3 regions of the Caulobacter segnis ATCC 21756 genome follow, and region 1 is predicted to be linked to each of the others. Evidence: riboswitches for the same ligand, from Rfam matches in the RefSeq annotation. Region 1 holds a riboswitch; each other region holds the start of a gene.
What was found. A riboswitch is a leader RNA that binds a small molecule or an ion and turns the genes downstream of it on or off. The one in region 1 is predicted to bind cobalamin.
Positions count from the first base shown of each region.

Region 2: another riboswitch for cobalamin. It lies ahead of CSEG_RS09105 (DUF1852 domain-containing protein); the one in region 1 lies ahead of cobO (cob(I)yrinic acid a,c-diamide adenosyltransferase).
Region 3: another riboswitch for cobalamin. It lies ahead of CSEG_RS10010 (TonB-dependent receptor plug domain-containing protein); the one in region 1 lies ahead of cobO (cob(I)yrinic acid a,c-diamide adenosyltransferase).

Region 1 covers NC_014100.1:1,690,147-1,693,410, reverse strand. Annotated here, with positions in the region: gene CSEG_RS07970 (AbgT family transporter) at 1-283, shown strand, start outside; gene CSEG_RS07965 (DUF2799 domain-containing protein) at 355-1,008, shown strand; gene CSEG_RS07960 (DUF1636 domain-containing protein) at 1,012-1,416, opposite strand; gene cobO (cob(I)yrinic acid a,c-diamide adenosyltransferase) at 1,413-2,051, opposite strand; cobalamin riboswitch at 2,082-2,265, opposite strand; gene CSEG_RS07950 (substrate-binding domain-containing protein) at 2,440-3,264, shown strand, end outside.
Region 2 covers NC_014100.1:1,948,855-1,952,118, forward strand. Annotated here, with positions in the region: gene CSEG_RS09100 (methionine synthase) at 1-538, opposite strand, end outside; gene CSEG_RS09105 (DUF1852 domain-containing protein) at 567-1,553, opposite strand; cobalamin riboswitch at 1,662-1,869, opposite strand; gene CSEG_RS09110 (AraC family transcriptional regulator) at 2,129-3,097, shown strand; gene CSEG_RS09115 (SDR family oxidoreductase) at 3,184-3,264, shown strand, end outside.
Region 3 covers NC_014100.1:2,166,195-2,169,458, forward strand. Annotated here, with positions in the region: gene CSEG_RS10000 (MFS transporter) at 1-405, opposite strand, end outside; partial or broken gene CSEG_RS23290 (hypothetical protein) at 653-732, opposite strand; partial or broken gene CSEG_RS22535 (hypothetical protein) at 768-916, opposite strand; gene cobU (bifunctional adenosylcobinamide kinase/adenosylcobinamide-phosphate guanylyltransferase) at 1,187-1,705, opposite strand; cobalamin riboswitch at 1,742-1,931, shown strand; gene CSEG_RS10010 (TonB-dependent receptor plug domain-containing protein) at 2,074-3,264, shown strand, end outside.

The sequences.
Region 1 (3,264 bases):
GGGGATCTCGCCGGAGATGACGACCGCCGCCTACCGGATGGGCGACTCGATCTTCAACATCGTCACGCCCCTGGCCTCGAACTTCCCGCTGGTGCTGATCATCAGCCAGAAGTGGCGGCCGCGCTTCGGCGTGGGCTCGATGGTCGCCCTGATGCTGCCCTATACGATCGGCTTCGCGATCGCGGGCATGAGCCTGGTGCTGGCCTGGGTTGGCCTCGGGCTGCCCGTCGGCCCCGGCGCGCCGGGCGTCTACGCCCCGCCGGTCGCCGCGTCCGCGCCCTGAACGCCGTTCAGCATCGGTTCACACGGCAAAGCTTCAGATGCCTCCCAAGGGCGGAGCCCGGGGAGGTCGAAATGCGTGTTCATGTCGTGCGGTCCGTTGTCGTCGGAGCCTTGGCCGTCGGGGCCGCTTTGACGGTCGCCGCCTGCGCCACGCTTAGCGAAAAGGACTGCCTTCAGGGCGACTGGCGAGCGATCGGCTATATCGACGGCGCCGACGGCCGACCGATGAGCCGGATCGAGGATCACGCCAAGGCCTGCCAGAAGTCCGGCGTCACCCCCGACATGAGCCTCTATGCGCAAGGCCGCGACCAGGGCCTGACGCGCTACTGCACCGAGGCGAACGGCTTCCGCGTCGGGCGTGAAGGCCATGCCTACGTCGGCGTCTGCCCGCCGCCGGTCGAGCCGGAATTCCTGGGCGGCTACGCGGACGGCGAACGGATCCACGCCGCCGAGAGCCGGCTTTCCAGCGCGCGCTCCGACCTCAGCAGCGCGGACGCGCGGGCGGACAAGCGCGCCCGTCAGGCCGACGGGGTCGAGGACGAGCTGCGCAATCCCAAGCTCACGGACGAGCAGACTCGCGAATTGCGCGACCGCCTTCAGCGCCTGCGCCGCGAGCGCCGCGAGGCGATCGAGGACGGCCGCCGCGCCGAGTTCGCGATCCGCGACGCCGAGCGCGAGGTCGACGACCTGAAGGCCCGCTACGCCCCGCGCTACGGCTGGTGGTGAGGCCTAGTCCGCCACCAGCTTGCCCGCCGGCGGCACGCGGACGATGAAGTGCCCCTTCACGCCCTCGGGCCATTGGCGGTAGGGCACCACGCCCTCGTCGCTGTCCGCGTAGGCGACCGCGTAGTCGAGGATCGCCCGCGCGGCCTCGGCCGTCGGCTCGAAACGGCCCAGGACGTAGCCGATCTTGCCCGGCGCGCGCAGATGCACCGAGCAATGCTGGCCGCAGTTGAACAGGCACGGCATGGTTTGGATCGCCACGCCGGACCCCGCAGCCGCTTCGCGCAAGGCCATCGCCAGCAGCGCGCCGCCACGGACGCCCTCCGGGCTCTCCCGGTCCTCGGCCGAGAACCGGCAGGTGTCGCAGACCACCACGGCCGGACCATCGTCGGTTTCGCGCAGGACGCTCAAAACTCGATCCCCGTCTGGGCCTTCACGCCGGCGCGGAACGGGTGCTTGACCTGGGCCATCTCGGTGACGAGGTCGGCGGCCTCGATCAGCGCGTCGGGCGCGTTGCGGCCGGTGATGACCACGTGCTTGCCCTCGGGCCGCGCGGCCACGACCTCTAGCACCTCGGCCAGCGGCAGGTAGTCGTAGCGCAGGATGATGTTGAGCTCGTCGGCCACGACCATGTCCCAGTCGTCGGGATCGAGGATGCGAGCCTTGATCACCTCCCAGGCCTGCCGGGCCACGGCGATGTCGCGGGCGCGATCCTGGGTGTCCCAGGTGAAGCCCTCGCCCATCGGCCGGAACTCGACCTGATCCGGGAAGGCGTCGAACACGACCTTCTCGCCGGTGGTCATCGCGCCCTTGATGAACTGGATGATACTGACCCGGTGGCCGTGGCCGATCGCGCGGATGGCCATGCCCAGCGCCGCCGTCGTCTTGCCCTTGCCCGCCCCGGTGTGGACGATCAGCAGGCCCTTCTCGATGTTCTTCTCGGCCATCATCTTGGCGCGAGCAGCTTGGATGGCCTTCATCCTGGCGTTATGGCGCGCGTTCTTTTCAGCCTCTTGGGCCGCCTCGTCATGCGGTGCTTCGTTCATCGTCCGTCCCTCGCCGGACACCCCGCCGGCCGCGTTGATGTGACGAAGGCCGGTCTCCTGGCTTACGCCCTCCCGTCGCGGCGCCTTCCCAGGAGTTTCAAGTCCCAGTGGCGTGAGGCCGCGACGATCGACGGACGATCACAGTTGCGGGGGCAGCCGCGGATTGGTCACCGCGTTCCCGGAGGCCTTGCGAGCCTCCATGCCTTCGAGGTCCGGCGTAGGCGTCGTCGCCGCGAGGGTCAAGGCGGTTGGTCCTGGCCGCCCCAATGGTCAAGCTTCGTCCGCACACGGACGCTGTCGCAAAACTGTCGCCTAACTGTGACAAAAGCCCGAGCATCAGTCCGGCATGGTCTCCCCGTTCCCCCCGGACGACACAGGATTTGACGACATGAACAAGCTCCTTGGCGCGGTCGCGACCATCGCCCTGCTCGCCGTCGCCGACCAAGCCCACGCGGCGCGCGACTACGTCTGGGCCGCCGGCTCCTCGACGGTGTTCCCGTTCTCCACGCGCGTGGCCGAGAACTACTCGAAGAAGACCGGCAAGAAGTCGCCCAAGATCGAGAGCCTCGGCACCGGCGGCGGCATCAAGATGTTCTGCGGCGGCACGGGCGAGAAGTTCCCCGACATCGCCAACGCCTCGCGCCCGATGAAGAAGTCCGAGTTCCAGGCCTGCCAGAAGGCCGGCGTGAAGGACATCGTCGAGATCAAGATCGGCTTCGACGGCATCGTCGTGGCGACCGACAAGCAAGGTCCGGACTTCAACTTCAAGCTCGAGCAGCTGTATCTGGGCCTGGCCGACCAGACCCTGCGCGGCGGCCAGCTGGTCAAGCAACCCTATAAGAACTGGAACGAAGTCGGCCCGAACCTGCCCAAGGCGCGCATCCTGGCCTACGGCCCGCCGCCGACCTCGGGCACCCGCGACGCCTGGATCGAACTGGGCATCGAGGGCGGCGCCGCCAAGCTGCCGACCCTGGCCAAGATGAAGGCCGCCGACGAGAAGAAGTTCAAGGCCACCGTTTCGCCGATGCGCACCGACGGCGGCTGGGTTGACGCGGGCGAGAACGACAACGCCATCGTCGGCACGATCGAGAAGACCCCGAACGCCCTGGGCGTGTTCGGCTACTCGTTCCTGGAAGAGAACGCCTCGCGCATCAAGGGCGCTTCGATCAACGGCGTGAAGCCCACGGCGCAGGCGATCGCCAGCGGCCAGTAT
Region 2 (3,264 bases), 260 kb from region 1:
GCTCGTCGAACTGGATGATGTCGACGCCGGCGGCCTCCAGCTCCCTGGCTTCCTGGTTAAGGATCTTGGCGAACTCCCAGGCCAGCTTCTCGCGGCTCCTGTAGTGGTCGTCATAGAGGGTGTCGATCATCGTCATCGGACCGGGCAGGGCCCATTTGATCGGCTGGGTGGTCTGCCGACGGAGGAACTTCGCGTCCTCGACGAAGACCGACTTCGGGCGGCTGACAGCGCCGACGACCGTCGGCACGCTCGCATCATAGCGGTCGCGAATTCTGACGGTCTTGCGCGCCTCGAAGTCGACGCCGGCGAGATGCTCGATGAACGTCGTGACGAAATGCTGGCGCGTCTGCTCGCCGTCGCTGACGATGTCGACGCCGGCCCGCCGCTGATCGTCCAGGGACAGACGCAAAGCGTCCTGTTTGCCCTCGATCAGTTCCTCATTTTGCAGTTTCCAGGGCGACCAGAGCGTCTCGGGCTGGGCTAGCCAGGCGGGTTTGGGCAGGCTGCCGGCGGTCGACGTGGGCAACAGGGTTTTCATGATAGATGACTCTGTACGTTTTGGCTGATCAGGCGGCGAAATCGGCGGAGAACTGTTCGAGGACGGCCCGATACCGCTTGATGAAACGTTCCTCGGCGAACTTGCCCTGCTCAAGGGCCAGTCGGCTCCGTTCTTCCCGATCGTAGACAATCCGAGTCAGCGAATAGTCCTGACACTTCAGGCTCGGCTGATACTGTTCGGTCGCCGGGGAGTTGGCGTTATAGATCTCGGGGCGATAGATCTTCTGGAACGTCTCCATCGTGCTGATCGTGCTGAACAGCTCAAGATCTGTGTAGTCGCCGGTCAGGTCGCCGATATGGTAGAAGGCCAGAGGAGCCATGCTGTTTCTGGGCATGAAGTAGCGAACCTTCATTCCCATTTTCGCGAAATACTGATCGGTCGAAGAGCGCTCGTCGTTCTCATATTCAATCCCCAGCACGGGGTGCTCAGCGCCGGTCCGATAGTAGGTCTTGCTACTCGACACGCTCAGGCAGATGACGGGCGGCTTGCTGAAATTATCCCGATAGGCGTCTGAACTCAGGAAGCGCTTGAACAGGTTTCCATGCAGGTCGCCGAAGCCCTCCGGAGCGCCGGAATTCGGGTGGCGCTTCATGTGCTCCGGGAGAAGCACGCTGAAGTCATAATCGCGGACGTACGAAGAGAAGTTATTCCCCACGATGCCGTCGATGCGCTCGCCGGTCTGTTTGTCGAGAATGGTCGTCTGAAGGATTTCGATCAGCGGGAAGGCGTCGCCGCCCGCTTCGGGAGAAGCATTCATCTCGACGGAGATGATCTTGAGTTCGACCGCGTAACGATCCCCCTTGGGATTGTCCCGATGCGCCAGGGAATTGAAACGATTGTCGATCATCCTGAGGGTATTGCGCAGGTTTTCCTGCCGGTTCTCCCCTCTGGCCAAGTTGGCGAAGTTGGTCGTGATCCGCGTGTTCTCGGCGGGACGATAGTCCTCATCGAGCGCAGTGCTCTTGATGGTGAATGCAAATTCGCTCTTGAGCATGGTCTCCGCCGTTGATGCTGTGGCGAGACAGCGGGCAGGGACGCGCGACCGCCCGCGCGGAGTGGTCCGGTCGCGGCGCTCATGCGACCTGACCGGACACCCCGCCGGAGGACGTTATCTGTCGGGGCAGGTCTCCTGGCTCACGGGTCACGGCTTCCGGTCCGGCCTTCCCAACGCCCGAGGACGTCAGTGACACGAGATGGACCTTCGGCTCGCCGCTTACAGTTGCGGGGGCAGCGCCGGCGTCGCACCGGCTTCCCTCTTAGCTCCACGCCCTCCGAAGAGGATGGGGAGAACCACGACAACCCTATCAAACGACCATCCACTAACGGTGTCAATGGGACATAAGGATATCTTTATGTGTTTAAGCGCCGCGTGCGGAGCCGTGTTTTCGGAGCTGTCTTAGAAACTGCTCCTGACGCTGCGCCGCCGGTTACGACTGCGGGTGCGCGAACGCTCAACAGACGGGCGTAGACCGTGTCGAGTGAAAAACGACGAGCGCGGCCGAACATCTAGACAGCCAAATGTGGATGATTGATCATCCAACTTGGCAAATCTGTTTTCGGTCGTCCTCCATGGATCCCCTCAGCGACATTATTACCCTGCTTCGCCCGAGCTCGATCGTCTCCAAGCCGATCACTGGGCGGGGGCGCTGGGGCGTGCGTTACGCGGCCCATGATATGCCCGGCTATACGATCATTCTGAAGGGGCGCTGCTGGATCGCTTTCGAGGGCCAAGCACCGATGGCTCTGGAGGAAGGCGACTTCCTTCTGCTCCCGTCGACCCCGGCGTTCGTCCTGGGCAGCCATCCCGACGTCGACGGCCCGTCGCGCGATCCAAGCGATGCGCCGGTGCGGCACGGCGACCAAGAGGGCGAAGCGCAGTTCGAGTCACTGGGCGGCGCCTTCCGGATCGAGCGGGCGAACGCCCCACTACTGCTCGCCCTAATGCCCCGCATGATCCACATTCCCGCGTCCGAGGGGCGGACGGCCAGGCTTGGGACCCTCATTGGGCTGATTGTGCAGGAATGCGCCCGCGAGGATCCGGGCAAGGACATGATCCTGCAGCGGCTGCTGGAGGTCCTGTTGGTCGAGGCGCTGCGCTGGCGCCCCGTGGCCGGAGATGACGCGCGGACCGGCTTGCTTCGTGGCATGCGCGATCCGGCCTTGGCGCGAGTCCTGAGCGCCATGCACTCGGACGTGCGGGCGCACTGGACGGTCGCGGGGTTGGCCAAGGTGGCCGGCCTTTCGCGATCGGCTTTCGCCGCGCGGTTCGGCGAAGCGCTGGGCTGTGGCCCGATTGAATATCTGGCGCGGTGGCGCATGGCTCTGGCCAAGGACGCCCTGATCGGCGGGGCCAAGACCCTGGACCGGATCGCGGACGAGATCGGCTACGAATCCGCCAGCGCCTTCAGCACCGCTTTCCGCAAACGGTTGGGCTGCTCCCCCGGACGGTTTGCTCGCGCGGGCGACGCTGTCGCCGGCCGCTTCGATCCGGCGCAGCGCGAGCGCGCCGTCGGAGCCTTGGCGCACTATATTGGATGATTGGAAATGAAATTTGGACATTTGATTATCGATAGTCCTCCGCCGTGACCGTATTGAGGGATCACTGAAACTCTTGGAGATCCCCTATGCCGACCGTCCTGATCACCGGCGCATCCTCAGGCTACGGCCTCGAGACGGCCCGCCACTTCCTGGCCAAGGGCTGGAAC
Region 3 (3,264 bases), 480 kb from region 1:
GCTGGACAGGACCGCGCCCCAGGCGGTCTGCGACAGCACCACCATCGAATAGCCGACATAGACGACGGACAGCCAGAACCACAGATACAGCGCGCCGACGCCGGGCTGGGCCATGAACAGGGCGTAGGAGCCTATGGCGATCACCGGCGAGCCGGCGGCGAGCCAGGGACGGAAGCGGCCGAAACGCGACCGCGTGTTGTCCATCAGTCCGCCCAGAACCGGATCCAGAAGCATGTCGACCAGCTTCACGATCAGGAAGGCCGCGCCCACCGTGGTCAGGGACAGGCCCAACGACGTGACGTAGTATTCGGGCAGGTAGACGACCAGCGGCAGGCCCATCGCGGCGATCGGAACCGCCGGCGAGGCGAACCTGGCCAGCGCCCATGACGATTTACGCTCCGTCATCCCGTTACTCCTCCCCACGCTTCGATCGCGCTTCGCACTCGGCCCGAGACGGCCATTTCAAACAAGTGTGCGAGCATTGTTCGCCAAGCGCCAGCCCGTTCTACCATCGACTCGCGGCGCCGCGCTTCACGCGGTGTCCCGCTGAAGGGATGGAAAGGGACGCGGAGCGCCGGACATCCGTCCGGAGTGTGAGTTTGTAGATACCGTTTCGACGAAGCCCGACGCTCCGCGCGACCGTTATCCGCCAGCGTCCCGTCAGGTGGCCCTGTTCGGGCCTTACCGGGACCTGGGCCTCCCGTTTCCGAGAGCCCCAGCGGTCGGAGAGGACGGGCTTTCAGCCAAACACGCCCTTTTACCTCCAACCACGCCGACGGCGGGCGGGCCTGACCAGCGTCAGGTCCCCGGACCGTCCGAGTATCCCCCTCGAACCTGTCCCCGCTCGATCGCCCCCCGTCGCCGCAAATGGTCGCTGGCCATGCGCCCTTTCCTCGCGACGAGGTGGGTAGAGAATACGGCAGGTTTTGGAGGGGAGGATAAGACGGCGCCAACGCTCGTCGAACGCCCATGAAAACCCTCTCTCTTCGAGAGAGGGGGGGGCCATGCGAGAACAGGGGGGGGGGAGGTTTCACCCTTTCCGGACAAGGCAGTGACGAGCAAGCTACTGAAGAGTAAGAAATTTCTCGGCCAATTTCGTAACCACTCACCCTCCCACGCCTGACGGCGCGGGCCCCTCCCTCTCTCGAAGAGAGAGGGGTCTCTACGCCCATCCCTCGACGAGCGTTCAGCCCTGGGGTTTCATCCTCAGTGGCAGCCCCGCCGCGACGAAATAGACCTCGTCCACGGTCGCCGCGAGCCGCTGGTTCAGCCGTCCGGCCTCGTCGCGGAAGCGGCGGCCCAGCGGCGTCTCGGGCACGATGCCCAGACCCACCTCGTTGCTGACCAGCCAAAGGCGAGCAGGGCAGGCGGCGACGGTCGCGACCAGCGCGGCGCACGCCGCCTCGACGTCTTGGTCGGCCAGCATCTGGTTCGAGAGCCAAAGGGTCAGGCAGTCGACGACGGCGACCGCGTCGGCGGGCAGGGCGGCGATGGCGGACGCGAGTTCGAGCGGCGCTTCGACCGTGATCCATGATTCGCCGCGATCGGCCCGGTGGCGGGCGATGCGCTCGGCCATCTCGTCATCGAACGCCTGGCCCGTCGCGATCAGGACCGGCCGCCCAGCTCCCGCCGCGGTTTCAGCGGCTTTCTGGGCGAAGCCGCTCTTTCCCGAGCGCGCGCCGCCCAGCACCAGGGTCACGGTCATGAAAGCTCCACATTGACGGTGTGCGGCGCAGCATATAGGCCTTGCGACGCGTCAGGCTCCTCGAAAGAGGATTAAAAGGGAACGAGGTTCAAGGCCTCGGCTGCCCCCGCAACTGTTAGCGGCGAGTTCTAGCGCCATACGCCACTGGGGCCCTCGGGCTCTGGGAAGGCGGCGCCAAGAGCATTGACCCGCGAGCCAGGAGACCTGCCCGGCGCGGTCGTTCATCGCTCGGCCGGGGTGCGCCGATCGAACGGGATTTCCCGAGAAACGACAGTCAAAGGACCGCGCGACGGTCCGAGCTTGCGTATGGCTTGTCGCCGTTCGCGGCCGGTTCGGCGCGCGGGTCGTTCAGTAGGGGAAGAAGAACCATGATCCGAGCGTTTCTGAGCTCCACCGCCCTCGCCACCAGCCTGATCGCGGGCGCGGCTTTCGCCGACGACCAGAAGGCCCCCGAGGCCGACGTCGCCGGCGCGACCGGCGCCAACGGCGTCGCCGAACTCGTCGTCACCGCCACCCGCACCGCCCAGCCGATCGAGAAGGTCGGCGCGTCGGTGACCGTCCTGACCCAGCCGGCGATCGAGGCCAGCCAGGCGATCTCGGTCGTCGAGCTGCTGGCCCAGACGCCGGGCGTCAGCTTCACCCGCAACGGCGGTCCGGGCACGACCACGGGCCTCAACATCCGCGGCGCCGAGACCCAGCACACCGTCGTCCTGATCGACGGCGTCAAGCTGAACGACCCATCCTCGACCCAAGGCGGCTTTAACAGCGGCAACCTGCTGGTCGGCGACATCTCGCGCATCGAGATCCTGCGCGGCGCCCAGTCGACCCTGTGGGGCAGCCAAGCCATCGGCGGCGTCGTCAACATCGTGACCGCCGAGCCGACGACTCCGTTCTCGAGCTCGATCGACGCCGAGGCCGGCGCGCGCAAGACCGGATACCTGCGGGCCGGCGTTGGCGGCGCCGGCGACAAGATCGTCTGGCGCGTGGCTGGCGGCTACTACACCACCGACGGCTTCTCGGCCTACAAGCCGGGTAAGGAGAAGGACGGCTACCAGAACCGCGGCCTTTCCGGCCGCCTGCGCATCGCCCTGGCGCAGAACGTCTCGGCCGAGGTCCGCTCGGTCTATTCGAAGGGCAAGAACGACTTCGACGGCTTCAACGTCGACAGCCCCGAGTTCGGTCGCACCGAAGAGCTGGTGATCTACACCGGCCTGAATTTCGGCCTGCTGGACGGCCGCTGGAACAACCGGATCGGCTACGCCTACACCGACACCGACCGCGAGAACATCAACCCGGCCCGCCCCGCCGTGCCGCTGACCTTCGACGCGGCCGGCAAGAACAAGCGCTGGGAATACCAGGGCGTCTTCGCGGTCACCGAGACCGTGTCGGCCACCTTCGGCGCCGAAACGGAAAAGGCGCGGATGCGCACGCGCTCGCCGTCCGTCAGCAACCCGAACCCGGCCTTCGCCACCGGCAAGGTCGGCGTCGACAGCCTCTATGGCCAGCTGCAGGCTGAGGTGGTTCCGGGCCTGACCCTGACCGCCGGCCTCCGCTACGAG